2 regions of the Clostridium sp. genome follow, and region 2 is predicted to be linked to the other one. Evidence: predicted binding sites of a transcription regulator. Region 2 holds the regulator's gene; the other holds the start of a gene.

Region 1 (15,911 bases), 2.1 Mb from region 2:
TAACGAAGCCTTAGCTGCCATCTCAGCACAATCCAAAATACTATTTACTTCTGTAACTTTTATCAGATCATGATAATCACTTACTTTTATTCTTTTTATATCCTCTTTTCTTATCCTGTCAACCCACCAAAGCATTTTTTCCATGAGAGGATCACTCTTAGGAGGTGTTAAATACTGACTTATTCTAGCTCTAATTTTATATTCCACATCTTCTACATTCAATCCCTCAACATTATTTAGCGGTAATTCTATTTCTTTTACAATATTATCTATATCTTCATCAATATTTTCAGCTTCATGTAATTTGGAATATTCAACTGCTTTTTCACCTGCTATACTTCCAAATACAAATGCTCCTGTAAGATATTGATGAGGTACAGCTGCACAATCTCCAGCCGCATATAGTCCAGCAACACTTGTCTCTGTATCTTTATTGACCTTTATTCCAGACATGCTATGACCACTGCATAAAGTTATTTCTTCCATATCCTGCTCTACAGAATCCCATTTCCTATAATCTTCTCCTCGTTGTTTATGAAATAATCCTCGAGTAGTTCGTTCTGTTCCCCAAAGAATTTTTTCTAATCCGATTATAGTCTCTTTAGGCAGATGATCCATTTTTAAATATACTGGACCTTTGCCTTCTAAGAATTCACGCCATACAGCCAGGAACATATCTCCGGACCAATAACCATGGGTCCAATATCTCTTACCCAGGGCATTTACTCCATATCCACCTCTTGGTATTACAACATATCCACATGCTGGTCCATTATAATCTTTCATCAATAAATTGGTTTGAAAACATTCAAGATTAACCAATTCGGCACCCGCTCGATATGCCAGAGAAAAACCCTCTCCAGTATTTCCTGGGAACTCATATGTTCCACTTAAGTATCCATCTTTAGGAAGTCCAAATTTACCTACTGCACCTGCTGTAAGTATAACTGCCGGTGTATTTACTACAAAGATCTTTCCCGTTCGAATATTAAATGCAAGCAGGCCTGAAATTTTTCCATTTGTAGTAAATAGTTTCACAGCAGGTGTAAAGTTAAATACCTTCACGCCTAACTTTTTTACCCTTTCAGCTAAACCCCTCTTTATATCTTCTCCATCCATGGCAAGATATAGGGGATGATCTACAGGATGAAGATAATTTGTCTTATAATTTCCATTTTCATCAATAGGAAATAAATCTCCAGGCTCTCTACCAGTATAATCTTCCAAATCTTTTATAACCTGAATACTTTTTTGTCCTAAAACATAGGCTGGTTCCTGATCCAAAATACCTTCTGTTACTTTCGTAAGTGCTTCAACTACATCTTCTGGAGTTGAATAGCCGGGACTTGCTACTATATTAAGTGCATCCATCCCTCTTCCTATTGCTCCAGATGTTTCAATTGGCCCCTTGTCAAATATAATTACAACCGAATCCGGATTCTTTTCTTTTGCTTTAATTGCTGCGATAGTTCCTGCACTACCACCACCTACAATGCATACATCAGCTTTTATTCTCTCAAAACTCATTACCTTACCTCCTAATAAAAGTTATATACTATATTCTGGTTTCATATCTTTAGCCAAAGAAAATTCTTTGTATACTGAATTTCTATAATTCACAAAGCCATTATCAATTCTATTCCTAGGCTTATCCAGTGAAATTTCCATCAAGGAATTTATGTTCCCGGGATTTGACTTCATGATTGCAATTTTATCTCCCAAATATACAGCCTCCTCAATATCATGAGTGACAAATACAACACTTAAATTCCGCTTTTTGCATATATCAATCAATTCATCCTGCAATTGCATTCTTGTAAAAGTATCTAATGCCCCAAAAGGCTCATCCATTAAAAGTATCTCAGGTTCAATAACCAGTGCTCTTGCTATCGCCACTCTTTGTTTCATTCCACCAGATAATTGATGTATATAAGCATCTTTGAATTTTTCCATATTAACAAGTTTTAGATATCTAAGGGCTTTATTCTTTGCCTCATTTTTTGGAATTTTCCTCAATTTTAAACCAAATTCCACATTTTCTATAACTGTTTTCCATGGAAATAAAGCATAATCTTGAAATACCATAGAACTATCCTTGTTAGGCTTGTCAATAACTTCATTATTTATTTCAACAGTTCCTTCTGTAGGTAAATCCAATCCTGCAATTATCCTTAACAATGTACTTTTTCCACATCCCGATGGACCTAAAAGGCAGATAAATTGATTATCCTCAATAACTAAATTAATATCTTTCAATGCTAAAACTTCTTTATTTTTTATATTTTTATCAGATTTGTATACCTTGGACACATTTTTAATTTTAATCACTTATAATCACCACCATCATTTGCGCCACTTTAATACGTTTTTCTGTAATATTTTTATAGCTGAGAAACATATGGTACCTATTATACCGATAGTTATCATTCCTACAATAGTTTCAGGATATTGCATTAAAGTATAAGATGTCCAAGTATAATATCCAATTCCATATTTACCAGAAATCATTTCAGCAGCTATAACACTCATCCATGAATTACCTACTCCTAAAGTAAGTCCTGTAAAAATATTAGGTACAGAACTTGAAAAATAAACATACTTAATCAATTGCCATCTAGTGGCATTCATACTTCTTGCTGCATCAATAAGAGATAAATTAACTTGTTGTGTTCCTGCAATAGTATTAATTAATATAGGAAAAAATGCACCTAAAAATGTTATAAAAATTATACTACCTTCAGCCGATGGGAATATCAATATTGCTATAGGTATCCATGCAATTTGAGGTATAGGTCTCAACATTTCAAAGACCGGTGAAATAAAATTTTTTGCAAAATTGGTCAGTCCTATCAACAGACCAAATATTACCCCCATAGGAAGAGCTAATATACATCCAGATATAACTCTTGCACTACTATATAGAACATGCATATAAAATACCTTATCTACTAAAACTATCTTAATTGATTTCAAAACTTCCAAGGGAGATGGCAGATTTCCAAACATCAATGGCTTTCTTAGATTAAATTTAACAAATATATACCATATAACAATAAATACTGCTATGGAAATTATATGATAAATATATCTTTTTATTTTTAAATAAGGAGCCGTGTTTTGCTTCATAATTATCTTCTCCTTTTACTTTACCTGCTGCCAATTTCCTTTTAAGACTTCTTCACTGGGATATGCGATTTTCGAATCTTTGTATGCTTCCTTTATATATTGAGAATCAACAAATTCATTTAAATCGACATTTTTGATCTTTCCAAGTTTTTCTAAAAAGTCTTTACTTCCTTCCAATGTAGATACGTCTTTATCGTATATAACTGGATCGAATCTTACGTTATTCACTATTTTTTTTGTGACCTCTAATGAATATTTACTTTCGTCAGAAAATATTTTGGCTGCTTCATCTGGATTTTCCCTTATAAATTTATGTGCTTCAATTAATGCTTTCAATAATGCCACAGTATAGTCTTTATTCTTTTCCACCCATGATCTATCTGCCACAATTCCATCTAAATAATCAACTTTAGTATCACTGCCATCTACCAATACTTTCCCGATTCCTTTATTTTCTATCAGGCTGGTAAATGGTTCCCATACTGCAAGGGCATCTATTTTATTCTGTTCCAAATTAGTCATTCCAACAGTTAGATCCTGATTTACTATATTTACTTTATCCGTTACACCATTCTTGTCTAATTCATTGAGCAATAGTCTATGCGCACTGGATCCCAATGGAACTGCTACAGTTTTCCCGGATAAATCCTTAACAGAAGTTATTTTACTATTTTTAGGAACCAAAATAGCTTGATTTTTTCCGTTTTCTCCCTTTCCATCAAAAGCTAAAAATACGGATTTATAATTTGAACTCGATTGACCTTTTTCACCATTAATAATTATTGGCATATCTCCCATAAAAGCAAATTGAAGTTTGCCTGCTACCATGTTATTAGTTAAAGGGGGGCCCGATTGAGCATTGAACCAATCAACCACAAAGTCCTTATCAGGATATTTTTCTTCAAGATATTTTTCAAAAAGTTTTTTATTCTTTATTATCAATGCACCCCAAGTTTGGGATGTTACTGTTTGATAGCCTATTCCTATTTTTACGACTTCTTTTTTACCATTATTATTAGAGTTCTGGCTATTTTGTCCATTTTGTGAACATCCTATAAAAAATACTAATACCAATACTAAAATTAGTATTTGCGACATTATCTTCTTCACACTTTTCAAATTAAATTCCTCCCAATTAATTTTGTTAATTTTTATTATATTTCTATACTTTTTACTATTTTGGTTAAAAGTATATTTGTTTTTATTTCATTTTTACCACTCCTTTAGTTTTATTTATTAATTTTTTGAATAAAAAAGGTCAAATTTAATCTATTATAAAATATAAAAATATCTATATAATAAATTAAATTTGACCTCTAGTTTTTCTAGTCAGTACAAATTAATACGAATAAAAAACTTCCTCTGGAGAAACCATAGGAAGTTATATCCTTTAAGTTTCTCATCTTTCAGGTATTCCTGCTGGAATTGGCACCATTGAATATAAAATTATTCAGGTTGCCGGGCATCATAGGGCCAGTCCCTCTGCCTCTCTTGATAAGAAGTTTTTTCTTTTTTCAATTTCCTACATGATATAACTTTTAAGATAATTTGTCAACAACATTTTTACAATACTTTTATATTGGTTACATCAATAACATGCTATTTTCTGAACTGAAATGGTATCTTATAGCCAATTGTCTGATTCCTTCTCTATGTTATTGTAGTATATTTCAATATACCAGAATATCGAAAGAGGTGTTGGTATGTCAGTATCTGAACAGCTGAAAATTCTATGTGTGAAGCTTGGAATAAGCATCTCCAAGCTTGCCCGGTTATCCGGGAAAAGTCCACAGGCTTTCAGCCAAAAAATGATTCTAGAAAATTTCACCATTACCATATCAAACGCCGGTTATCCTGGGGGAAAAGAGCGTGATAGTATAGATTGTCCTTGGTGTGGTGCTGAAAATGGCACCGGAATAACAAGCGGTAGCGAAATGAAGAAGCTATTCCAGTAGTCGGCTTCTGACCGTAACAAATATCATCCCATAGAGTTTGCGGCCCAACTTCATAAGCGCTTTGTTTTCATTCATACGTTTATCGATGGTAACGGTCGAATTTCCAGGCTGCTTATAAATGCGACTCTTATTCAGGATGGCTTACCTGGCTGTCATTTCTCCGATCTTGCGCCAGGAATATATTAGCCTTCTGAAGCGTGCTCACAAAGACAACCGGCCATTTATTGACTTTATTGCTGAACTGGTTCTTGAGCATGAAATAAAAAGAGCGTAAAACCCTTTGTTTGCTTGGATTTCACGTTCTTTTATTTTACTCCCACTCTATAGTAGAAGGAGGTTTGCTCGTTATGTCATAGACAATTCTGTTTACACCTTTAACTTCATTTACTATCCTTCTTGATACTTTGTCAAGTACCTCATATGGTATCTTGGCCCAATCCGATGTCATAGCATCAGAAGATGTAACCGCCCTGAGTGCAACAGTGTAGCAGTAAGTTCTTTCATCTCCCATGACACCTACCGAACGTATATTAGGAAGGCATGCAAAATACTGCCATATTGATTCGTCCAATCCTGCCTCTGCTATTTCTTCTCTAAATATTGCATCTGCCTCTCTTGTTATTTCGAGCTTTTCCTCTGTAACTGCACCCAATACTCTTATAGCAAGGCCTGGTCCTGGAAAAGGCTGTCTCCAGACTAATTTATGTGGTATTCCCAGTTCTTCACCTACTGCCCTTACCTCATCCTTGAACAACTCTCTGAGAGGTTCAATAAGCTCAAAATTCATATTTTCCGGAAGTCCTCCTACATTGTGGTGGCTCTTTATAGTAGCCGAAGTTCCAAGTCCGCTTTCTACAACATCCGGATATATGGTACCTTGGACAAGAAAAGCTATATCCCCAAGCTTTTCAGCTTCCCGTTCAAATACTCTTATGAATTCTTCTCCAATTATTTTTCTCTTTTTTTCAGGATCATCTACACCTGCAAGTTTGCCTAAAAATCTATCTCCTGCATTTACTCTTATGAAATTCATGTCAAACTGCTTTTTAAATACATCTTCAACCTGATCTCCTTCATTTTTCCTGAGAAGTCCATGATCTACAAATATACATGTAAGCTGCTTGCCTACTGCCTTATGTACAAGTACCGCAGCTACAGAAGAATCAACTCCACCCGACATGGCACATATGACTTTTTTATCTTTTACCTTTTCTCTTATGGATCTGATTTTTTCTTCTACAAAAGATGACATGGACCAGTCACCCTTGAGATTGCATATTGTAAACAAGAAATTTGAAATCATCTTTTTCCCGAAAGGTGTATGCTGTACTTCCGGATGAAATTGAACTCCATATATTCTTCTGGAATCATCTCCCACAGCTGCCACAGGACATTCATCTGTAGTAGCTAAAATTTTAAAACCCTCTGGTGCACGGGAAACCACATCCGTATGGCTCATCCAGCAGCTCTGTTTTTCATCTATTCCATTGAACAAAATACTATTATTGTCCAGCACTACATCTGCTTTTCCATATTCTCTAACTACAGCGCTTTCAACTTTTCCTCCCAGATTGGCACATATAAATTGATGTCCGTAGCATATACCTAGAATAGGAATTCCCAGCTCAAAAATCTCTTTACTTATCTTTGGTGCATTTTCCCCATATACACTTTTGGGACCACCTGTAAATATTATTCCTTTAGGCTTCTTTTCCTTTATCTTATCTACAGGACAAGTATATGGAACTATTTCACAATAGACATTGTTTTCTCTCACTCTTCTTGCTATAAGTTGATTGTACTGTCCACCAAAATCAACTACAATGATCAATTCCCTGTCCATAAATTTCCTCCCAATAAAATTAGTTGCTACTGTCTTACACTATAATTTGGTGCCTCTTTTGTCATTGATATATCATGAGGATGACTTTCTCTCAAGCCTGCTGCAGATTGTACTACAAAGGTGGAATTCTCATATAAATCGTTCAGTGTAGCAGCTCCCAGATATCCCATTCCGGAACGTATTCCTCCAACCAGCTGGAATATGGTATCTGCAACATATCCTTTATAAGGAACTCTTCCTTCCACACCTTCCGGTACCAATTTTTTGTTTCCTTCTTGAAAATATCTGTCTTTACTTCCGCTTGCCATGGCAGAAAGCGAACCCATTCCCCTATAAACTTTATAAGTCCTTCCTTTGTATATTTCAGTTTCACCAGGTGCCTCTTCACATCCTGCAAGCATGGACCCCATCATGGTAACCTTGGCTCCTGCAGCCAATGCCTTTACTATATCTCCCGAATACTTTATTCCTCCATCAGCAATAACAGGAATATCATATTTATTGGCTTCCTCTACACAGTCCATTACTGCTGTCAATTGGGGAACCCCTACTCCGGCTACAACTCTGGTAGTACATATGGATCCCGGTCCTATACCGACTTTTACTGAATCTGCACCTGCTAAAATCAAGTCCCTGGTAGCTCCAGCTGTTGCAATATTTCCTGCAATTATTTGTAGATCAGGATATTTTTCTTTTATAAAACTTACTGCAGTCAGAACTCCTTTTGAATGTCCATGCGCCGTATCAACCGTAATAACATCAACTCCGGCCTTAACAAGTTCAGACACCCTGTCCATCATGTCTTTTGTAACACCAACAGCTGCTCCACATAGAAGCCTTCCCTTTTCATCCTTGGCACTACTAGGGAATCTCTTTACTTTCTCTATGTCCTTTAATGTTATCAATCCTCTAAGGTTGTTATCAGCGTCAACCAGAGGCAATTTCTCTATTTTATACTTTTTCAGTATTTCCTTAGCTTGTTCAATAGTAGTATCCTGGGCAGCTGTTATCAATTTTTCCCTAGTCATAACTTCTGAAATTTTTTTACTATAATCTGTTTCAAATACTATATCTCTATTTGTTATTATTCCAATAAGTTTGCCATTTACAGTTATAGGAACTCCAGATATTCTATATTTGCTCATAAGTAAAAGTGCATCATCTATGGTATTGTCGGGAGAAAGATAAAATGGATTTGTTATTACTCCATTTTCCTGTCTCTTTACCCTGTCTACTTCAACGGCCTGCTGTTCTATGGTCATATTCTTATGTATTATTCCAATACCGCCTTCTCTCGCCAATGCTATAGCCATTCTTGAATCAGTAACAGTGTCCATGCTCGCACTCATGATCGGTATATTCAATTCTATTTTCTTTGTCAGATTGGTCTTCAACGAAACTTCTCTTGGTAAAACTTCCGACTTGTTTGGTACTAAAAGAACATCATCAAAAGTATATGCCTTTTTTAAAATTTTTGCCAATTAAAATCACTCCTATAAATTTATATTTCTTAAATGTCCAGCTTTAAATATGCAATGAAAATATTTTACCTACAAATAAAAAACATATTAATTCATTATTTTGTGAAATTAATATGATTATAACATAAGAATTCCACTCATAGTCGGAAATTTACGGCCTCCGGTAGATACTTCCTGCCATATTCAAGGGATATATGAGCTGAATAAAAGATTCTTTATTTATTTTTATAAATTTTGATGTATTTCTATCTGTTTCACTAACTATTTACACTATTTTATTCAATTTTTCTGTTTTTGTCAACGTAAATATATTGCAAACTTTAGAAATAGACTGTGGATATATATATTCTCATTAAGGTATTTCCCAAAAGAACTGTTATAATCGAAGACGCTGTAATAAATGGTATAAACGGTATGAAATCTTTTCTGGATTTTATATCCAGTGCAATTAAAATTATTCCTGCCAGTGTCCCGATGAAAAATGAAATGATAATCATCAGCAATACAAGTTTAAATCCTAAAAACAATCCTGCTATTATGCAAACCTCTGCGTCCCCAAATCCCATGCCTCCGGTAAGTAAAATTAAACAAACTATAAATAGTCCTGCTGCAATTCCTCCATATATAAATGTTTTTATATCATATCCCATATAGTATTCAACTAATAGAAATATACTTGAAGCACCAATTCCTGCAATAATCGTGTTAAAATATACATTCATTGTATAGATATCGATAACAGCTATCAGTAATACTATGGACAGAAATGCCGCATATTTCACAAACATCAATCCAAATCCATATTTTATGTACAATAAAATAAACAATATTCCTGTTATAACTTCAATTATAAAATATTGTGGTGATATATTATGATTGCAGTACCTGCATTTGCCCTTCAATAGTATGTAACTAAAAACAGGAATCAAGTCTCTCCACTTTATCTTGTTATTACAGTTTGTACATCTGGAATGGGGATATATTATGGATTGTTCACGAGGTATCCTGTATACACATAAGCTTAAAAAACTTCCTATAATAGTACCTAAAATAAAAACTAATATTTTCATTTTATTATTTCCTCCTATTATAGAATTATTTACACATTTATAAAATATATTCTTTGCATAAAATATAATAACCCGGGATCCATAACGATACCGGGTTATTATTAAATGTATACTTTTCAGGATGTGTATTATTAATACATTCCATCCATTCCGCCCATTCCGGGTGCACCTGCTCCTGGAACTGGAGCATTATTCTTCTCTGGAATATCAGCCACTGCCGATTCCGTAGTTAAGAATGTAGATGCTACCGATGCAGCATTTTGAAGAGCTGATCTTGTAACTTTGGTTGGATCTACTATACCAGCTTCTACCATATTGACATATTTATTTCTCAAAGCGTCAAATCCAATGCCTGGTTCACTATTTCTAACTTTTTCTATTATTACCGATCCCTCAAGGCCTGCATTGGCTGCTATCTGTCTTATTGGTTCTTCAAGTGCCTTTCTTATTATTTCAATACCAATTTTTATATCCTGTACATCTGAGGTTAATTTTTCAATTTCAGGAATTACATTCAAGTAAGCTGTTCCGCCTCCTGGAACCAATCCTTCCTCAACAGCTGCTTTTGTAGCTGCAAGGGCATCCTCTATTCTCATCTTCTTTTCTTTCAATTCAGTTTCAGTTGCTGCTCCAACCTTTATTACTGCTACTCCTCCTGCAAGTTTTGCAAGTCTTTCCTGTAACTTTTCTCTATCAAAGTCTGAAGTAGTTTCTTCAACCTGTTTTCTAATCTGATTTACTCTGTCTGAAATTGCACTCTTGTCGCCTTTTCCATTTACAATCGTAGTATTTTCTTTTGTTACTTTAACATTATCTGCTCTTCCAAGATCTTCTATGTTGACTTCCTTAAGATCTCTTCCCAACTCATCCGATATAACTTTGCCACCTGTAAGTACTGCTATATCCTGAAGCATTTCTTTTCTTCTGTCACCAAATCCTGGAGCCTTAACTGCCACACAATTGAATGTTCCTCTCAACTTGTTTATAACCAATGTAGTAAGTGCTTCACCTTCTACATCTTCAGCTATTATAAGCAGTTTCTTTCCTTGCTTTACTATCTGCTCCAATAGCGGAAGTATATCCTGTATATTTGATATCTTCTTGTCAGTTATCAATATATAGGCATCATCCAATGCAGCTTCCATTTTTTCTGAATCAGTTACCATATATGCACTCAGATATCCTCTGTCAAACTGCATACCTTCAACAACGTCCAATTCAGTGCCCATTGATTTTGATTCTTCAACAGTTATAACTCCTTCATTTCCTACCTTTTCCATAGCATCTGCTATCAACTTGCCAATTTCATCATCCGAAGCTGATATAGCTGCAATTCGTGCTATGTCTTCTTTTCCGCTTACTTTTTTTGAAATCTTCTTTATCTCTTCTACTGCTTTGTCTACTGCCTTTTTTATACCCTGCCTTAAAAGCATAGGATTGGCACCAGCTGTAACATTCTTTAATCCTTCTCTTATTATAGCCTGTGCAAGCAATGTAGCTGTAGTAGTACCATCTCCTGCTACATCATTTGTTTTCGTTGAAACTTCCTTTACAAGTTGAGCTCCCATATTTTCATAAGGATCTTCCAATTCAATTTCCTTTGCTATGGTAACACCATCATTAGTTATAAGCGGTGAACCAAACTTTTTATCAAGTACTACATTTCTTCCTTTTGGTCCAAGTGTTACCTTTACTGTATTTGCTAATTTATTTACGCCTTCCTGCATAGATCTTCTGGCTTCTTCACCAAATAGAATGCTCTTTGCCATAAAAAACCCTCCTCACAACTTTAAAATTATAAATTATATGAATCTAATTTTATTTTTCAATTATAGCCAAAATATCATCCTGTCTTAAAATTGTATATTCCTGACCATCAAGTTTTACTTCAGTTCCACCATATTTGGAGAATAGTACTCTGTCACCTACTTTTACTTCCATTTTAACTTCTTTTCCATCTACTACTCCGCCTGCTCCAACAGCTACAATTTCAGCTTCCTGTGGTTTTTCCTTGGCAGTTCCTGGTAAAACTATTCCACTTTTTGTAGTTTCTTCTGCCTCGATTTTCTTTATAACAACTCTGTCTCCAAGTGGTCTAATATTCATTAAAACCCCTCCTTAAAATTATTTTTAATTAATTTAAAATAATATTGACAACTTTAAACAAATATTAACTCTCATTATTAGCACTCAATATTATTGAGTGCTAACACAATTATTATAATAATAAATACAGTTTATATTTTCAAATTCTAATTTTCCACATATAGGGTATATATAGCCCAATTTGCTAAATTTGCTGTTATTAAATAAATATTTCTTTTAATTTCTACTGATTTCATAATATCACATATATAGTTATGTTTTATATTTTGATATCTTCAACATTATTTTTTCTCTCTTAAGAAATCCTATTGTAAATAGTAAAATCATAGCTACCGATATAAATATAAGCATAAGTTTATCACCAGAATAAATTTTTGAACCAAAATAAGAAGAAATTATTATTCCCGGCAGTCTGCCCAGCGTAGAATATATAGTAAAATCTCTTAAATTAATCCTAGATATTCCACATATATAGGCCAAAATATCTTTGGGTATACCAGGTATCAAATACAAAAAGAATACCAATAAATTCATATTTTTAAAATTAAGAATATTTTTGAAAAATTCAAATTTTCTTTTTGATATCATCCTGACTAACAGAGGTTTTCCCAATATTCTCGAAATCAGATATGCAATTATACTTCCTGAAGTTATTCCCAAAATAGATAATAGAGTTCCCCAAAATGTTCCATATATATAACCGGATGCAATTTGGATCAATTCTCCAGGTATGAAAAAAGCGACGACCTGAAGCATCTGCAATATTAAAAATACAAGAATTCCATATCTGCCATAAGATAGAATTATGTATTTTAACTTTTTAGGGCTTTTTACAATATACATATATTTGAAATAATACTCATATGCAATTATCAGTATAAATACCGATATTATACCTATCAATATCATCTTAATCATTTTTTTATCTAATTCAGCAGTTTTCATCTTAAAACATCCCATTATTGACTTATAATTAACTCTATTTACTATAATGTCCATGTGAGTTTTATTTATACTGATTTAAATCTTTAAAGCGCAAAAGGTAATTGAATACGTTTTAAAGCATCCAATTACCTCTCCTTTTTTATAAAAACATAAAATATTACCTTTCCATATTTATTTCCTTGAATTTTTCAAGATTTTCATTTGACAATATGGTCTTTTTATTGGACTGTTTACTAAATTTTATAAGCTGAGGCTTGGCCTTCATAGATGACACCATGGCTGCCGGTCCTCCAATGCAACCACCCTGGCACATCATACCTTCTATAAAATTTCCCGGGACTCTGCCTACTTTTGCACTTACCATAGTTTTCTTTATTTCATCTTTTCCACTTACCTTGACAGGCTTAAAATCTACATCCATATTTTTCTCGGAAATATAGTCCTGTATAGCAGCAGCAACACCTCCGCCTTGTGCAAATCCTCTTCCAAAGGCCGATGCATCATCTATGAGCTCATCTTCACAATTCTCAGGATCTATGGAAAAAGCGCCCATAAATGCAGCCATCTCTTCAAATGTAAGTACGTAATCAACATCATTTTTTATAGACTCTCTCGTAATCTCAACTTTTTTTGCAGTACACGGTCCTACAAATACAACTATGGAATTTTTATTAAATGCCTTTATTAATCTTGCAGTTGCAATCATTGGTGAAACAGTTCCCGATATTTTATCCGCTAAATTGGGAAACATTAATTCTATATAGTTCATAAAACCTGAACAACATGAATTTGTCATAAACTTATCTTTATTTTCCATTCTTTCAGCAAACTCATTGGCCTCATTTACTGTTACTGCGTCCGCACCACAGGCTGCTTCCACCATATCCTTAAATCCTATCTTCTTAAAGGCATTTTTAACTTGTCCTACGGTTACCTTAGGTCCGAATTGTCCCGTTATGGAAGGTGCCACTACTGCATATACCTCTTTACCAGATATTAAATCTCTGGTAACATCAACCACATAGCTTAAATCCGATACGGCACCAAAAGGGCATGCTTCCATACAGGCACCGCAGCTTATGCACTTTTCATTTTCAATCTTTGCTTTCCTATCATCCTGATTTATCTCCAGGGCACCAGTAGGACATGATCTCTTGCAAGGTCTCATAACCTCCGCTATGGCATTATAAGGACATACTTTTCTGCACATTCCACATTCCCTGCACAGATCCTGATTTATATAGGACCTGCCATTTACCCTTGTAATGGCCTTTGCTGGACATACTTCCATGCACTTATGCTGGATACATCCCCTACAAGCTTCTGTAACATTGTACCTATCTATCGGGCACTGATCACAGGCAGAAGAAAGTACAAACATAACATGAGTCTTATCTTCAATTTTTTTAAGATCTTCCACAGTATTATCGGTAGGTAAAAATCCCGCTGCTAATACTGCTCTTTCATAAGCAACAGCTCTTTCCTTGTAAACACAGCATCTATATTCAGATTTGTCATTTTCAATTATATTGTATGGAATTGTCTCTAGTCGTTTCTTTGTTAATTTATTATCTTTTGTAAGCTCTATAACCTGTTTAATTATACTATATTTCAATTTTTTTAATGGTGTTTCAAAGGTTACCAATCAGATTCCCCCTTGTGTTATATATTCTATTATAGATAAAAAGCATTTTTTTACTTATGAAAACATTATATTTCACCCAAAATGCCCTTTAACCTACTATTTTTAATTATAACAGATTATTATAGATAATGTAACAGTTTTTCATAATAAAAGATAAATTTTTAACATGTGGGTGAGATAAATTTATTTCACACCTTTATACTATTTTCTCTTGCATATATATTAATGTAAGATTTTTTTAGAACAATAAGAGTTAAGTGTTTTAAATAAAGAGCTTGAACATAGTTTGTAAAATTATGTTAAGAACAAAAAACTATAAGTCAGAACTGAAATTTTGACGAATTTTTGACGGCAAAACATAACTCCAGCTAAATTCAAGCTGGAGTTTCTACTCATATTATATTATATATATATTCTCTATTTACAAAATCCCTCATTTTATATACAATTTTAATATAAAGGGGGATTTTGTTATGAGGTTAAATTTAAAATACTTAGGTGGAGATTTTAAAGATATACCTATAGATAAGACTATTACTGTTTGCAAGTTTACAAATGGTAAGATAGCCTTTAATGCAGGCGGAACTGATAAAAATGCTAAAGAGTATAAGTACAAGAATACTGCATTTAATAATAACATACTTGAAATTATAACAGAAATTGGGACAGCTAAATTTGAAGCTAGCGAAAAAGAATATAATAAATTTATTAAAATGATGAAACAAAGACCTGAAAGTAAAATAAATCATCCAATTTTAATATTAGCTGCAATAATCGTTGTTGTGGCCATCGGAATACATTTCGGCAATAGTAATTCTAAGCCAGTCAATACCACAAATACCACTAATACAGCTCAAAAAACTTCAAAACCAACAATAAAAGCATCTACAAAAACAACTTTTGCTGACAGTACAGTAAATAATTCTACTGTAAAAGATGCGCTTAAAAAAGTAAAAGGCACAAATGTACTTGATATAAATTCTAAGAAGGAATTTAAAAATATTGATGTAATTGGTACTGGTAATGGCAAAACTGTTACGATTACATTTAAACCACAGGTTGGAGATGAGACTGATCTCGCTAAAATAGCAGCCAGTACAATAGTAGCCTATAGTGAAGTTCTGTCTAAGAATAAAAACATAGATAAATTTATTTTGGAATTTGATGAGGATTTTGAAGATGAGTATGGGAAAACTTCTGAAGGGTTAGCAATCTGGATGGAATATAGTAAAACTACTATGAGCAAAATTGACTATAGCAACTTTAAGGGATCTGTTTATGGTGATTATACACGCCCTTACAGGATTGCAGATGGTTATAAAATTGCCACTGGCATATACAATAAATTAAAAGATTTTAATGATTTACCTGCAAATAAATAAAAAAATAAAGCCCCGGTTTCCCGGGGTATAATTATTTCTGTACTGGCTGTACTACATCTGATACGTCCTTACCATCCACAAAGGCAGGAGCTAATATATTAGAACTCTTAACCTCTGTATTTATTTTTCCTACAATAGCCTCTCTAAAATGGTCTAACTCCTCTTGAGATATCCCAGGAATTTTTTCGCTCAATAATTTATTAAATGCATCTGCTTTTTGCTCCCCAGCATTTGGTATAAATTTAAACTGCTGTTCCACTATATAGAATATATCCTGTGCAAGTTTATAATCCTTATTGTATTGGTCTACTCCTAATTGATTTATTAAAGCCTCTTTTTTCTTTTTTAGATAAGTAAC
Region 2 (15,911 bases):
TCTATTCTTTTCAAAAATTTATATGTATTATCAAATTCCTCCTGTGTTTCTCCAGGGAAACCGACTATAACATCAGTAGTTATAGACAATCCTGAAATATTTTTTCTCAAATTATTCAAAACATCTTCATATTCGGAGGTTGTATATCTCCTGTTCATTCTTTCAAGTGTTGTGTCACAGCCGCTCTGAAGTGAAATATGGAAATGGGGACATAGTTTTTGGAGAGAACCTATTCTGTCTATAACCTCATGTGTAAAAAATTTAGGATCAATAGATCCTATTCTCACCCTCTCCACTCCATCTATTTTGTCTACTTCCTGCAAAATACGCATAAGATTCCAGTTTCCCTGCAAATCACTACCATAGGAGGCTATATGTATACCGGACAATATTATTTCCTTGAAATTATTCTCTGCCAGTTTTTTAACTTCAGTTAAAACTGCCCCAGGCTCTTTACTGCACACTGCCCCTCTTGCAAATGGAATCAAACAGTATGAACAAAACCTATTGCAGCCATCCTGTATTTTTAAAAAGGCTCTGGTTCTATGCTGGTACTTTTCAATATTCAAGTTTTCAAATGTATTGTTCTTCAAAACCCCGTCTATCTCAATAAAGCTTTTATTCTCTTTTTCTGCACGATTTACCCAGTATAAAATATCGCCCTTGTTCCTCGTACCTAAAACTATGTCTACACCTTCTATTTTAGAAACTTCCTGAGGTGAGACCTGTGAATAACATCCTACAACAGCTATTATGGCATTTGGATTTTTTCTTCTTGCCCTGTGAATCATCTGTCTTGATTTCTTATCTCCCATATTGGTCACTGTACATGTGTTTATTACATATACATCCGCACATCTGTCGAAATTTACAACTTCATAACCCTCTTTTATAAATTTCTCTGTCATTGCCTCTGTTTCATACTGGTTTACCCTGCATCCCAGAGTCATCATACCTACTGTTCTCTTTCCACTGCATGCACAAGAAAACTTATCCAACTAATTCAGTCCTCCTAAATCACCTAATTCATACATGAGCAGCGATATGCACACAAAGCCTGCTGTTTCAGTCCTGAGTATTCTTGGACCGAGAGTGACTATATTTGAATGAACTTCCCCCAAAGCATCTATCTCGGATTCTGAAAAACCACCTTCGGCGCCGACAATTACTGCTACACTTTTTATACTGTATCTATCTATTTTCCCCATCATACTTTTTATGCCGAGCTTTTTCTCATTTTCATATGGAACTACGACAAGATCCATGGATTTCAATTTTTCTATTGTTTCGTCGAAATTAATCGGTTGATCGACTTTTGGAATTATCCTTCTCCTGCACTGCTTGCACGCCTCTTCAGCTATTTTGTTCCATCTCTCCACTTTTTTAAATTCCCCATTTTTGTTTTTTATAACCACTCTTTCTGTAAATATGGGTGTTATTTGCTTTACTCCGAGCTCTGTAGCCTTCTGTACAATCAAATCCATCTTGCTTGACTTGGGAAAGCCCTGAAACAGATAGATATCTATATTGCTTTCATTATCAGAATCAATTTCGCCCACTATATTTATCTGAACCTGATCCCTGTCTATTTTATATATTATTCCATAAAACTCCTGACCGCTGCAATTGTTTATGACCACCTCATCGTCTTTTTTCAGTCGAAGTACCTTGTTTATATGTTTGACATCACTATCTGAAATATAGGCAATCCCGTCTGTTATATTTTTTTCAGGCACAAAAAATTTATGCATTTAAACAACCTCTTCTATCCATTTATATATCATGTCAATCTTGCAGTGATACAGAACCATTCACCATCTCTGTCTATGTTCTCTATGTTGAAATAATCACACTTCTTCAATTTGTCTATCACTTCATCCTGTCTTCCTTCGATTATTCCAGAAGATATAAAAATTCCATCTTTATTCAGAAAAGATTTAACTTCATCACTCAATGGTATTATAATATCTGCAATTATATTTGCAACTATGATATCTGCCTTGCCATGGACTACATCCATAAGATTTCCATGGAGTATTTCTATATTTGAAATATCATTGTAATTTATATTTTCCTCTGCAGATTTCACAGCCACTTCATCAAAATCCACACCCACAACATGCCCTGCTCCAAGCCTGGCAGCAGTTATTGAGAGAATGCCCGAACCTGTACCTATATCAAACACGGTACAGTTCCCATCAACATACCTTTCAAGCTGTTTAATACACATTCTTGTAGTTTCATGAGTTCCGGTTCCAAATGCCATTCCTGGATCCAGCTTTACTGTTATATCACCTTTTTGCTCCTCATAATTCTCCCATATTGGAACAATTACTATGTTTTTTCCTGCCCTTGTGGGCCTATAATATCTTTTCCAATTGTTTTCCCAGTCTTCTTCATTTACCTTACATGCCTTAACTGTTCCCCTGCCTTTGTCTATACCAAACTCAGACAAATTGTCTATTGAACGTCTTATATAGCTTAATTTTTCTTCAAAATCCCCATCTTCCTTAAGATAAGCCTTTATTAACGAATAATCTTTTATTTTCAAGAGACTATTATCAAAATAATCCCAATCTTCAGGGTGTTTTCTTTTAAATTCAATGTCCTCGGGATCTTCTATAGACACTCCGGAAACACCTGTATTATACAATATCCCTGAAACTGCTTCCACTGCCTCACTAGTAGTTGCAATGGAAACTTCCATCCAATCCTTATTCATAATACACCACTTTTCAATAAATTTATACAGCCAGTTAGAGCTTACGTTTTATCTTATTTATAAATGTTTCCTTTCCACTTCCCCTGTCTATAGTTTCACCGCCGGCTTTCATAAAATCAACCAGCAGTTCTCTCTGCTTCTGGTTGATATTTTTAGGAACATCAACTATTACATTGACATATTGATCTCCCCTGCCATGTCCATTTACTCTCGTTATACCCTTGCCTCTCAGTCTGAATACAGTTCCTGACTGAGTTCCTGGCGGAACATCGTACTTTACTTCCCCATCTATAGTAGGAACCTTTAATGTAGTTCCAAGGACTGCCTTTCCAAAGCTTATATGCCTATCTAAATATACATCAAATCCTTCTCTTCTAAACGTAGAACTTGGACTTACCCTTATGTTTATATACAGATCTCCGGATGGTCCTCCGTTGGAACCTGCTTCTCCCTGTCCTCTTATAGGTATTATATTGCCGTTGTCAACCCCAGCTGGAACATCTACATTTATTTTTTTACGCTTTCTCACCTTTCCCTTGCCCTTGCAATGAGGACACGGATCACTTATTATAGTTCCTGTTCCACCACACTTGTCACAAGTACTCATAGTCACAAAACTTCCAAGGGGAGTGTTCCTCTGTGTTCTCATCTGACCTGTTCCACCGCACTTGTCACAGGTACGCGGCTTGCTTCCAGGCCTGGCACCTGTACCATGGCAGTACTCACAGGTCTCATTTCTATTTATGCTTATTTCCTTCTTTATCCCAAAAGCTGCTTCTTCAAAAGTCAGATTCAGAGCATACTCAATGTCCGCTCCTTTTTGCGGAGCATTTTTTCTTCTGCTGCTCCCGTGAGAAAATCCACCTCCAAAAAATGAGTCGAATATATCTCCAAAACCACCCAGATCTGAAAAGTCAAATCCTCCGAAACCTGATCCCTGTGCTCCTGCACCGCCAAAATCAGTTGTGCCAAACTGGTCATATTGTGCCTTTTTCTGTGGATCTGACAAAACCTGATAGGCTTCATTTATCTCTTTAAATTTTGCTTCAGCTTCCTTGTTATTTTGATTCCTATCCGGGTGGTATTTTAAAGCCATTTTTCTAAACGCTTTTTTTATTTCATCATCACTTGCACCTTTATGAAGCCCCAATACCTCATAATAATCCTTACTTGCCATTTTTATACTTCACCACCTAAGAAAATGTACTAATTTCATCAGTACAACTAAAATTAAATTATTACTTAAATTAAGGGAAGAGCAGTAACTCATCCCTTAACTATTACCATTATACACATCTATTATAAAATCGTGAAGAGAAAATACTATTTATCATCATCCACCTTGTAATCTGCATCAACTACATTGTCGCCATTTTTACCTGAATTCCCCGATCCGGCATTTGGATCTGCTCCCGGATTCGGACCTGCCTGAGCATTTGGACCTGCCTGAGCATTTGGACCTGCCTGGGCATTCTGACTATATATCTTGGATGAAATTCCATAGAAAGTCTGTGTCAGATCTTCGGTAGCTTTCTTTATAGCATCCAGATCCTCTCCGTCCTTGACCTTTTTCAAAGCATCTATCTTTTCTTCTATAGCTTTCTTATCCTCTGCAGACACTTTGTCACCCAGATCCTTTAATGTCTTCTCAGTCTGGTACAGGGTCTGATCTGCATTGTTCTTGATTTCTATAGATTCTTTTCTCTTCTTGTCCTGATCACTGAATTTTTCTGCATCCTTAACAGCCTTATCTATCTCATCATCTGTCAGGTTAGTGGAAGCTGTAATTGTTATATTTGCCTCCTTGCCAGTTCCCTTGTCTTTGGCTGATACATTTACAATACCATTTGCATCTATGTCAAATGTAACTTCAATCTGAGGAACTCCTCTTGGAGCTGGTGCTATACCTGAAAGCGTAAATCTTCCAAGAGTTTTATTGTCGGCCGCCATCTGTCTTTCACCCTGAACTACGTGAATTTCAACGGAAGTCTGTCCGTCTGCTGCTGTGGAAAATACCTGACTCTTCTTGGTTGGTATCGTAGTATTTCTTTCAATAAGAGGTGTAGCTACTCCACCTAATGTTTCAATACCAAGAGTGAGAGGCGTAACATCAAGCAGCAGCACATCTTTTACATCTCCTGTAAGAACTCCTGCCTGAATAGCTGCTCCTACAGCTACACATTCATCCGGGTTTACTCCCTTTGACGGGTCTTTACCGGTAAACTCCTTGACAGCCTCCTGAACTGCAGGAATTCTCGTGGAACCACCGACTAATATAACCTTGTTTACATCATTTATTGTAAGTCCGGCATCACTTAATGCCTTCTTCATGGGTTCTATTGTCCTCTGGACCAGATCCTGGGTCAGTTCATTGAATTTTGCCCTTGTAAGGTTCATATCTATGTGCTTCGGCCCTGTAGCATCTGCCGTAATAAATGGAAGATTTATATTTGTCTGCATAGATGATGACAGCTCAATTTTAGCCTTTTCAGCTGCTTCTTTCAATCTTTGAAGTGACATCTTGTCATTTCTCAAATCTATTCCATTTTCAGCCTTGAAGGTATCTGCTATATAGTCTATTACCTTTTGGTCAAAGTCATCTCCACCTAGATGTGTATCTCCATTTGTAGCCTTGACCTCAAACACTCCGTCTCCAAGTTCAAGTATGGATACATCAAAAGTACCACCACCCAGATCATATACAAATATTTTCTGACTTGTTTCGGTTTTGTCAAGCCCATAAGCTAAAGATGCCGCTGTAGGTTCATTTATTATTCTTCTTACATTGAGACCTGCAATCTTGCCCGCATCCTTAGTTGCCTGTCTCTGGCTGTCATTGAAGTATGCCGGTACTGTTATAACTGCTTCAGTAACAGTCTCTCCCAAATATGCCTCTGCATCAGATTTTATCTTTTGAAGCACCATTGCAGATATCTCCTGCGGTGTATACTGTTTTCCATCTATATTTACCTTATAATCTGTTCCCATGTGTCTTTTTATTGACATTATTGTCTTGTCAGGATTTGTTATTGCCTGTCTTTTTGCTACCTGGCCTACAAGTCTTTCTCCGTTTGCCTGAAATGAAACAACCGATGGAGTCGTTCTTGCACCTTCGGAATTCGCTATAACTACTGGATCTCCGCCTTCCATAACGGCAACACAAGAATTTGTTGTACCTAAATCAATACCTATTATTTTTGACATGTTTAACCTACCTCCTAAATTGACTAACTTCAAAGTTCTCTTGATTAAATAATTTATTGTTTTGAATTAATTTGCTACCTTGACCATGCTGTACCTTATTACCTTATCTCCTTTTTTATATCCTTTCTGAAATACTTCCACAACTGAATTTTTGGCATAACTTTCATCCTCAACATGCATTACTGCATTATGTAGATGAGGATCAAATCCACCATCTACCGGAATCTCCTCTACATCCAACTTTTTCAGTGCATCATTGAACTGTTTCATTGTCATCTCCACACCTTTTTTGAGGTCATCCGCACTTCCATCTATTGAAACAGCCCTTTCCAGATTATCAAGTACGGGGAGTACTTCCTTGAGTACATCTTCACAAACGTCGGTATATATCTGTTCCTTTTCCTTCGCTGTCCTCTTCCTGAAATTGTCATACTCTGCAACTGTCCTTGCCAATCTGTCCTTCAGAGTTGCAAGCTCATTTTTGATTCTACTGTTTTCCTCGTTCAAGTTTTTGTTTTCATCTTTCAGAGCTTTTATCACTTTCTGGTCTTTCATGCTCTGGACATTATCGGATTCACTTTCCTTCTCACAGCTGTCCTCATCACCTTGCTTTTCATTATATTCCTCATATTCTTCGGAAACCTCTGCTTTCTCATCAACCTCAGACTTATCTGTGTCTTTGTCCGAATCCTTTTCCAGCTTTTCATCTTCTTCAATATTATTGGCTTTAATATCTTCCTTCTTTTTAAACATCTGATTGTTTCCTCCAATCTCAAACTAGTATTCATAATTTTATTAAAGACAGGGTTCAGCAGAACTCAATCATCATCAAAATAAGTATCAGTAATAATATAATTCAATTCTCTGACCACATTTGACAATACAGATATGACTTTTGAATAAGGCATTCTCGTAGGGCCTATCAGCCCTATCTTTCCTATTGGTTTGCTGCCCAAATTATAGACTGCTGACACAACACTGCAGTTCTCTGCTCCCTCTATATAGTTTTCATTTCCAATTTTCACTGAAATATTCGATGAATCATTTAAAAGTTCATTGACTTTATCTTTATTATCCAGCATGGATAAAAACTCTCTTGCTTTTTCAACATCTTTATATTCCGGATAGTTGAATATATTTACAGTGCCTTGCATGTATATATCGGAATTGTCTGCACTTCTAAGATTTTCATATAATACAGGGATTATTGCATTAAATATATCTTCATATTCCCTTAAATCATTTTTTATATTGTTTATTACCTCTAAATTTATTTGTTCACTATTTAACCCTCTTAATCTTTGATTGAGAAGATTGCTGAGCTTTGTGAGGATTTTGTCGGAAACACTTTTTTTCACCTTTATTACATTGTTTTTTACAACACCATTGTCTGTAACCAAAATCAACAGTATATTATTGTTGAATTCCATATTTACAAGCTGCAAATGTCTTATATAGCTTTTACTCACAGATGGCGTCCTCACTATACATGTAAGTTTGGTCAATTCAGCCAGTAGAAAAGTTGCCTGCCTTATAGCCCTATCCATTTCAAAAATTGCACTGTCCAAAATTTTCTTTCTTATTGCATACATTTCCTCTTCAGTTAAGTTTGGCACCTGCATTAGTTTATCAACATAAAGCCTGTAGCCCTTATTTGACGGTTTCCTTCCAGAGGAACTGTGTGGTTGCTCCAAATATCCCATATCTTCAAGATCTGCCATCTCATTTCGTATAGTAGCCGAACTTATCCCGAGATTATACTTTTTTGCTATGGTCCTGGATCCAACAGGCTCTGCAGTTTGTATATAATCATTTATTATTGCCTGAAGTATTCTTATCTTTCTTTCATCCATTTCCACATAATCACCTCTTTATTAGCACTCGCTATCATTGAGTGCTAACTGTTATGATTAAAAAATATCACTGATATTTTTTTTTGTCAACTACACTCTATGTATATTATATATTCAAATTTTATAATACATCAATTTAAATGTATATTGTTGGAGAATACTCTGATTTTCTTTTAATATCTATATTACCTATTTATCATGTCAGAATAAATTCACACATCACGCTGTTTGATACCTGAATGCCCCTTCTGCTCAAATATAAGCTGTCTCCGTTTCTAATCAAGGTCCCGTATTTTATATGTTTATCAATAATATTTTTATATACGGAATTAATATCCATCTTGAATCTGGATTCAAATTCAGATATGGATATTCCCCTGATTTTTCTAAGTCCCATAAACATAAATTCTTCTATGCTGTCTTCTATGGAATTTTTATGAATGTCATATCTGACAAATTTGTTCTCCCCTGCCTCTTTTATATATTGTTCTATATCTCCGGATTTTCTATACCTGTATCCATTCAGATAGGAATGGGCACTTACGCCGCATCCAATATATTCCTGAAGATTCCAGTACGTTAAATTGTGGATGCAGTTAAAACCCTTTCTTGAAAAATTTGATATTTCATATTGTTCGTAACCCTTTGACTCTAAAAAGTCTATGGCAAAATCATACATTTCTCTTTCTTCGTCTTCACCCGGAAGCCCTATATATCCCCTTCTATACATATTGTAGAAAGGGGTGTTTTGTTCAATTATAAGGCTGTAACACGATATGTGCTCAGGCTGCAGTTCCACTACATTCTTCAGAGTCTCTCTCCACTCCTGAATATCCTGGTTTGGAAGTCCAAACATCAAGTCCACATTTATATTTGTAAATTCAAATCTTCTTGCTAAATTATATGCCTGGAGAAACTCTTCTACAGTGTGTATTCTACCAAGATTTTTAAGTATATAATTCTGCCACGCCTGAAGTCCAATACTCAATCTGTTGACACCCATTTTTTTTAAAATCTTGAATTTTTCTTTCGTAAAGCTTCCGGGATTTCCCTCAACGGTGAATTCCATATTTTCAACAGTATCGAGATCTACAATAGAATCATATATATTTTCCCATGCTTCCATGTTCATATAGGTAGGTGTACCACCGCCTATGAATATACTTTTTATCTTGATTTTTGATAAATTATCTATCTCTCTGGCAAGTGCCCTGGAATATTCGTTCATTAATTTTTCTCTATTGCTGAAAGATGGGAAATCACAATACAGACACTTTTTACGACAGAAGGGTATGTGTATATATAATGATATCCCCTCTGCTGAATTAGTCTCATGTTTACACAGTTCCATCAAATCATCACTAATCCTCCGTCTTTAAAATAGCCATAAAAGCTTCCTGTGGTATTTCAACAGAGCCTACCTGCCTCATTCGTTTTTTACCTTCTTTTTGTTTTTCCAAGAGTTTCTTCTTTCTTGATATATCTCCTCCATAACACTTTGCAAGGACATCTTTTCTCATGGCTTTGACTGTCTCTCTAGCTATAACCTTTCCGCCCACTGCAGCCTGAATAGGTATTTCAAACAGCTGTCTTGGAATTATTTCCTTCAATTTTCCAGCAGTATATCTTCCTCTTTCATAGGCTCTTTCTTCAGGAACAATCATAGACAGTGCATCTACTATATCTCCATTCAACAGTATATCCAATTTTACAAGCTTTGCTTCACTATATCCCTTTAATTCATAGTCAAAGGATGCATAGCCCCTTGTTCTCGACTTGAGGGCATCGAAAAAATCATATATTATTTCATTGAGAGGTATATCATAATTCAAACATACCCTTGTGGTCTCAATATATTGCATATCCCTGAAGGTGCCTCTTCTATCCTGAGCAAGTTTCATAACAGCTCCAACATAATCTGAAGGAGTTATTATAGAGGCCTTTACTATTGGTTCCTCCATATATTTTATGTCTGACAGTTCCGGCATATTTGTAGGGTTGGTAAGCTCAATTACATTCCCGTCGGTCCTGGTTATCTTGTATATAACAGAAGGTGCCGTCGTTATAATATCTAAGTTGAATTCCCTCTCTATTCTTTCCTGGATGACATCCATATGCAGAAGTCCCAGAAATCCGCATCTGAATCCAAATCCCAATGCTATGGAAGTTTCAGGTTCAAAGGAAAGTGCTGCATCGTTGACCTGAAGTTTTTCAAGTGCATCTTTCAATTCTCCATACTTTGCTCCGTCTACAGGATATATGCCGCTGAACACCATCGGTACGGCAGGCCTGTATCCTTCAAGCGGTTCTGCTGCAGATACTTCCGCACCAGTTACAGTATCTCCTACTCTGGCATCCCTCACATTTTTTATTGAAGCAGTAAAGTATCCTACATCTCCTGCCTTCAACCCGTTATTTGGCATAAATGCCGGTACAAATACACCTGTTTCAATTACTTCATATATTTTATCCGTAGCCATCAGTTTTATCCTCATTCCAGGCTCTATGCTTCCCTCTTTTACCCTTATGTGACAAACTACTCCCCTGTAGCTGTCATAGTTTGAGTCAAATATGAGTGCCCTGAGAGGTGCAGATTCGTCACCTTCAGGAGGTGGAACCCTTTTAACTATGGCATCAAGTACATCTTCTATGTTAAGCCCTGTTTTTGCTGAAACCAGAGGAGCATCCTGTGCCTCTATTCCAATGACTTCTTCTATTTCATTCTTTATTTCATCCGGTCTGGCACTTGGAAGATCTATTTTATTTATTACAGGAACTATTTCCAGGTCATGATCCAGTGCAAGATAACAATTGGCCAGTGTCTGAGCCTGTATACCCTGGGTGGCATCCACTACGAGCACAGCTCCTTCGCATGCCGCCAGGCTTCTGGATACCTCATAATTAAAATCCACATGTCCCGGCGTATCTATAAGATTCAATATATATTCCTCTTTTTCAGACTTCTTGTATATCAATCTCACCGCCTGTGATTTTATAGTTATTCCCCTTTCTCTTTCAAGCTCCATATTATCAAGTACCTGTGATTCCATCTCTCTTTTTGTAAGAGTACCTGTCTTTTCAATAAGCCTGTCTGCAAGTGTCGACTTACCGTGATCTATATGCGCAACTATGGAAAAATTTCTAATGTACTTCTGTCTTTCACTCTGCATATCAATAACCTCCATTACTGGCCACTACACGAATTAAAAGATTTGCATATTTTGCAAATCTTTATATATAGAATCTATTATTGCTATAGTAAATTATAGCATAAGACCTATTTACTGAAAAGACTATTATCCCACGAAATTTTCAACATTACGCCGTAATGATCAATGAACTATGTTGGATTTAATCCCATTTAAAATTTCCCCTGCACCTTCAGCTGCTTCATTTATTTTACTGCCTATACTTTCTCCAATATCCACTAGAATCCTTCCTGAACTGTGCTTAAAGTCATAAACTGATTTTCCATCCATATTAATAGAATAGTTTTGAGTTTGAATTTTCAAATCAATAGGGGAAAAGCTGCAGTTTATACTGAAGTTCGATCTATCTTTGATAAATTGCGGCATACTATTGCTCACTATGACTATACCTGTTAAAATCAATATAAAACAACCTGTTACAATTAATTTAAACAACCTTTTGCTCATAAAATCATCCTCATATAATAAAATTTCTATTATTAAGGATAAACAGTTTTATACATTTTATTCAATAAATGAGTTTATTTCCTCAAGCGTAAGTTCAGGCTGCAATGCCATATTTATTGCACTTGAAAGCATTTTTGATATGGCTTCTATAACCATATCCACATCTTTTGGAGTAACCATTATATTTTCAGAGTATGGATTCAATACTTCAAGTATTAATTTCCTCTTTTCTTCCCTGTCTATGGATTTAAGCATCTCGTAAAATTTTCCACCGATTTCCGATTTGGATATCATCTCATTTAGAACCAGATCAATGGTATCATTTGCCATGGTGGCGGCATCCACTACAGTGGGAACTCCTATAGCTATTACAGGAATACCAAGTGTCTTCTCGCTTAACTCCATTCTCCTGTTTGCAACTCCTGATCCGGGTGATATTCCTGTATTGCTTATTTGAATGGTAGCATTTACTCTTTCAACTTTTCTGGAAGCCAGTGCATCTATACATATTATAAGATTCGGCTTTATCTTATCCACAATCCCTCTTATAATTTCGCTGCTTTCCATTCCCGTAATTCCCAGTACTCCCGGAGACACCGCACACACGGGTCTTATCCTCTCATCTATTTTATCCGGAATCAACTGCCTCAAGTGTCTCGTAATCATCAACTTCGAAACAACTTTCGGTCCCAGCGAATCCGGGGTTATATTCCAGTTTCCAAGCCCTACTACCAAAACCGTCATGTTTTTATCTATCTCAGGTTCAATTGAATCTATTACACATTTTAATTCTTCTGACACAACCTTCCCCAGCTTATCTCTTGTTTCACCGTCATAGTGAGCATATTTCGGTATATCCACAGTAATATATGACCCTCTTGGTTTGCCGATTTTTTTCTCGCCAACATCTCCCGTTATCTTGACATCGGTTATTTTAATATCATCTCGCAGTCTTTCATTTATTCTAACTCCATCAATCTCCTCTCCGGCTTCATTTTCATATATTTCTTTAGCCTCTAGAGCCAGATCTGTCCTGATATTCATCATCATTCATCACTCCAAAATAATTTTTTAATTTTTCAGGCTTATTATTTGTGTTTTTACTTTATCTATTCATCTCCAAGCTCAGACGAAAATACAAAATTTGTGTGAATTTAATCTTGAAGAAACCTTATTTTAATGTTATAATAGCCTTTGTTGAATATTAGAGACTCATTGGCATTCCCCAAAGCTGCTGAGACTTTATAAAATTATAAGGGGGTGAAACACATGGCAAACATTAAATCAGCAAAGAAAAGGATAAAAGTTATCCAGACTAAAACTTTAAGGAACAAAATAATAAAGTCTTCATTAAAGACTACTATAAAAAAATTTTTAGCTGCTGTTGAAAGCAAAAATATCGATGATGCAAAAGTTACTTTTGCGGCTTCAACAAAAGCTTTAGATAAAGCTGCATCAAAAGGTATAATACATAAAAACAATGCAGCAAGAAAAAAGTCCAGACTGGCAGCAAAATTAAACAGTTTGTCTGCTTAATTTTTAATAAGGGTATAATTTAAAACGTACCTGGATTTTTCTAAATCAAGGTACGCTATTTTTGACCTCTAATTCAAGGGTATTTGAACATCCGCCTGCATTCCGGATTTAAGTATTCCACTCCTGTCCTTTATGGCAATTTTTATTTTTGTAGATATATGGTCTTTATCTGAGGCCGACTGCTTATCTTTAGGAGTATATTCTTTCTTTAAATCTATATAATTTATCCTGCCCTGCTGCTTTCCTCTTGATGTACTGACAACTATGGACTGATTATAGTATACTTTATCCAAATATTTATCCGGTAAATAACAGACAACATATAGGTCATTCTTTACAGCTATATCTGCAATATTGCTCCCGGCTGCCACAATATCTCCCAATTCAAAATTTTTACTTATTATAATTCCGTCACAAAGTGCGGTTATATTGAATTCATCAAGTTGATTCCTGGCCTGGTTCAACTGTGCTATAGATTGGTTCACATCTTCCCGTGCTGCTTCGATTTCATCTGCGGCAGGTCCATTTTCAAGAAGCTTCAGCTGTTCAGAAGCAGCTTCATAATTTGCAGCTGCAGTCTCAACGGCCTGTGAAGTAGATCCTTCCTCCATCAGGCTCAACTGTTGTTTTGCATTGTCAAGCTTTGATACTGCAGATGCAAGGGAATAATTTGAAGTATCCATTTTCAACTTTACATCTTCCAATTCTTTTTGTGACACAGCTTCTGATTTATTTAGAAGAAGATATTTCTCATAATCAGACTTTGAATCTTCATAGGTGGCCTTGGCCGCATCTAATTCATACTGTGCAATTGACACATTGTTTTTTGACTGATTTATTTGTTCCTGTTTGTTACCTGACTTCAACAGCTCTACCTGTGCCCCGGCAGCCTTGACCTGTGCCTTAGCTTGTCCAATTTGTTCAGGACGGGTACCTGCCTCCAGTAAAGCCAGTTTGGCTTTCTTCATATTAACCGCTGCCTGCAACTGGGCTACCTGATATTTTTGATTGGAATTATCTATAACAGCAATCAAATCGCCTTTTTTTACTTCTTCTCCCTGACTTTTCTTCATAACTGTAATTTTGCCGCCAACAGTACTGCTGGCAGAAACAACATCATTTTGAATATCTCCCTTTAAAGTTACGGAGGACTTTTTTCCACAGCCTGCAAGTAAAAGCATTGCAAGTAAAATCCATATAAATATCCGTTTCATAACCTCATCACCCTTCTACCCTCAAATAATTTTTCTAAATTCTTCGGTATTTTCTTAACGCCAATATATTCAATAAGATAAATCCAGCACATATTGCCAGCAGCACAAAGATATCTGTGTAAATTGAATGCAAACCTTTTCCCCGTATCATAATCTTCTTAAGCGCATCTGCGGAATAATATAAGGGCATGAATTTTCCTATCATCTGCAGCCAGGTTTCCATGGTACTCATGTCAAATATCCCAGAGAAAAACACCTGTGGAACTACAATAAGCGGTATGAACTGTATCATCTGAAGCTCATTATCTGCAAATGCAGATAATGCAGTTCCCATAGTCAGAGCAGTCATTGAAGTCAAAAATGTAATTATAAGTACTAGAAAAAAAGATCCAACCATCATCATATTAATAACATGAACTGAAAACCAGGCTATAAGTGCTGCCTGTATTATAGTAAATGCACCAAAACCCAAAATATACCCCATTACAATTTCCCATCTTTGTACCGGAGTTGCAAGCAGTCTTTCCAGTGTTCCCTGTGTACGCTCTCTTAAAAATGAAACTCCTGATATCAAAAATACAAAGAAAAACACGAAAAATCCAATAAGTATTGGTCCAAAGCTGTCAAAGGAGGACATATCCCTGTAACCATATAAATAGGTTATATCCGGTTCAATATTAAGGTTCAGTCCATTGAGGCTGTTTTGAACCAGTACAATAACAGCCCTGCTTTTTTCAGGATCACTTCCCTCAAGAGTAATATAGGGAAGGCCTCTTTTATAATTTATGACTGCATCCAATTTGGATTCATTCAAGAGAGTATCCGCCTCACTTTCACTATACCTCCTGACAACTGCATTTTTATCTTCCAGTTCATTTATAAAACCCTGTGGTGAATTTATAACTCCTATGCTGGGATTATACTGCCTTCCATTGAATATATAGGACATCAGTGTAAGTACAAAGACAGGGGCCAGTATCATAAGTGCCACCGTTCTTTTGTCATTTTTAAGCTGACGTAAGATACGCAGGGCAATTGCAGCAATTTTCATTCCACAGCACCTCCATAATACAAAAAAGCTTCCTCTATAGTAGCTGAATTTGTGCTTTTTTTAAGATTTTCGGGAGTATCCATGGCCGTTATCCTTCCACCTCGTATCATACAGAGATCATCACATTTATCCGCTTCATCCATTACATGTGTCGTAATTATAATAGTTGTCCCTTTTTTGCACAAGTTCTCAAGTTCATCCCATATTGATCTGCGGAGCAGCGGGTCAATTCCCACAGTAGGCTCATCCAGGATAAGTAACGGAGGTCGATTCAGCATTGCTATGGCCAATGACAATCTCCGTTTCATACCTCCAGAATAATGACTGGCCTTCTTCTTTAAATGTCCGGATAAATTCACAAGTTCCATGACCTCACCAATGCGTTTTATACAGTCTTTTCTGGATATATTGTACATGGAAGCAAAAAACTTCAAATTTTCTTCCGCAGTAATATCTCCATATAGAGCATCAGATTGTGCCATGTATCCAATTTTACCCATGATTGAAAGTTCAGGCATTCTTCTTCCAAGTACATAAACCTCTCCATGTGTTGGTGCATCAATACCCGAAATCATTTTCACAAGGGTTGTCTTGCCTGAACCTGACGGCCCCAGCAGTCCAAATATTTGAGGTGAAGATATTTCAAAATTTATATTGGAAAGTATTTTCTGCTTT

What was found. The regulator HrcA, encoded in region 2, represses chaperone genes, less so after heat shock. The targets are predictions, from matches to a motif close to TGTTAGCACTCNNNNNNNNNGAGTGCTAACA.
Region 1: the regulator HrcA is predicted to act here: its motif matches at 11,657-11,687, upstream of groES (co-chaperone GroES).

What each region holds. Positions count from the first base shown of each region.
Region 1 covers NZ_JAKVOI010000001.1:37,600-53,510, reverse strand. The annotation lists gene LKE46_RS00350 (fumarate reductase/succinate dehydrogenase flavoprotein subunit) at 1-1,527, opposite strand, end outside; gene LKE46_RS00345 (ABC transporter ATP-binding protein) at 1,549-2,328, opposite strand; gene LKE46_RS00340 (ABC transporter permease) at 2,344-3,126, opposite strand; gene LKE46_RS00335 (ABC transporter substrate-binding protein) at 3,142-4,236, opposite strand; SAM riboswitch class I at 4,523-4,627, opposite strand; gene LKE46_RS00330 (hypothetical protein) at 4,830-5,081, shown strand; gene LKE46_RS17640 (Fic family protein) at 5,112-5,267, shown strand; gene guaA (glutamine-hydrolyzing GMP synthase) at 5,392-6,924, opposite strand; gene guaB (IMP dehydrogenase) at 6,951-8,405, opposite strand; purine riboswitch at 8,526-8,623, opposite strand; gene LKE46_RS00315 (prepilin peptidase) at 8,726-9,475, opposite strand; gene groL (chaperonin GroEL) at 9,607-11,244, opposite strand; gene groES (co-chaperone GroES) at 11,294-11,581, opposite strand; gene LKE46_RS00300 (TVP38/TMEM64 family protein) at 11,834-12,526, opposite strand; gene LKE46_RS00295 (4Fe-4S dicluster domain-containing protein) at 12,684-14,171, opposite strand; gene LKE46_RS00290 (hypothetical protein) at 14,645-15,553, shown strand; gene LKE46_RS00285 (hypothetical protein) at 15,585-15,911, opposite strand, start outside.
Region 2 covers NZ_JAKVOI010000001.1:2,126,154-2,142,064, forward strand. The annotation lists gene mtaB (tRNA (N(6)-L-threonylcarbamoyladenosine(37)-C(2))-methylthiotransferase MtaB) at 1-953, opposite strand, end outside; gene LKE46_RS10515 (16S rRNA (uracil(1498)-N(3))-methyltransferase) at 999-1,751, opposite strand; gene prmA (50S ribosomal protein L11 methyltransferase) at 1,781-2,722, opposite strand; gene dnaJ (molecular chaperone DnaJ) at 2,757-3,899, opposite strand; gene dnaK (molecular chaperone DnaK) at 4,046-5,926, opposite strand; gene grpE (nucleotide exchange factor GrpE) at 5,993-6,679, opposite strand; gene hrcA (heat-inducible transcriptional repressor HrcA) at 6,745-7,785, opposite strand; gene hemW (radical SAM family heme chaperone HemW) at 7,976-9,130, opposite strand; gene lepA (translation elongation factor 4) at 9,141-10,949, opposite strand; gene LKE46_RS10555 (hypothetical protein) at 11,112-11,435, opposite strand; gene gpr (GPR endopeptidase) at 11,493-12,482, opposite strand; gene rpsT (30S ribosomal protein S20) at 12,705-12,971, shown strand; gene LKE46_RS10570 (HlyD family secretion protein) at 13,040-14,185, opposite strand; gene LKE46_RS10575 (ABC transporter permease) at 14,220-15,236, opposite strand; gene LKE46_RS10580 (ABC transporter ATP-binding protein) at 15,233-15,911, opposite strand, start outside.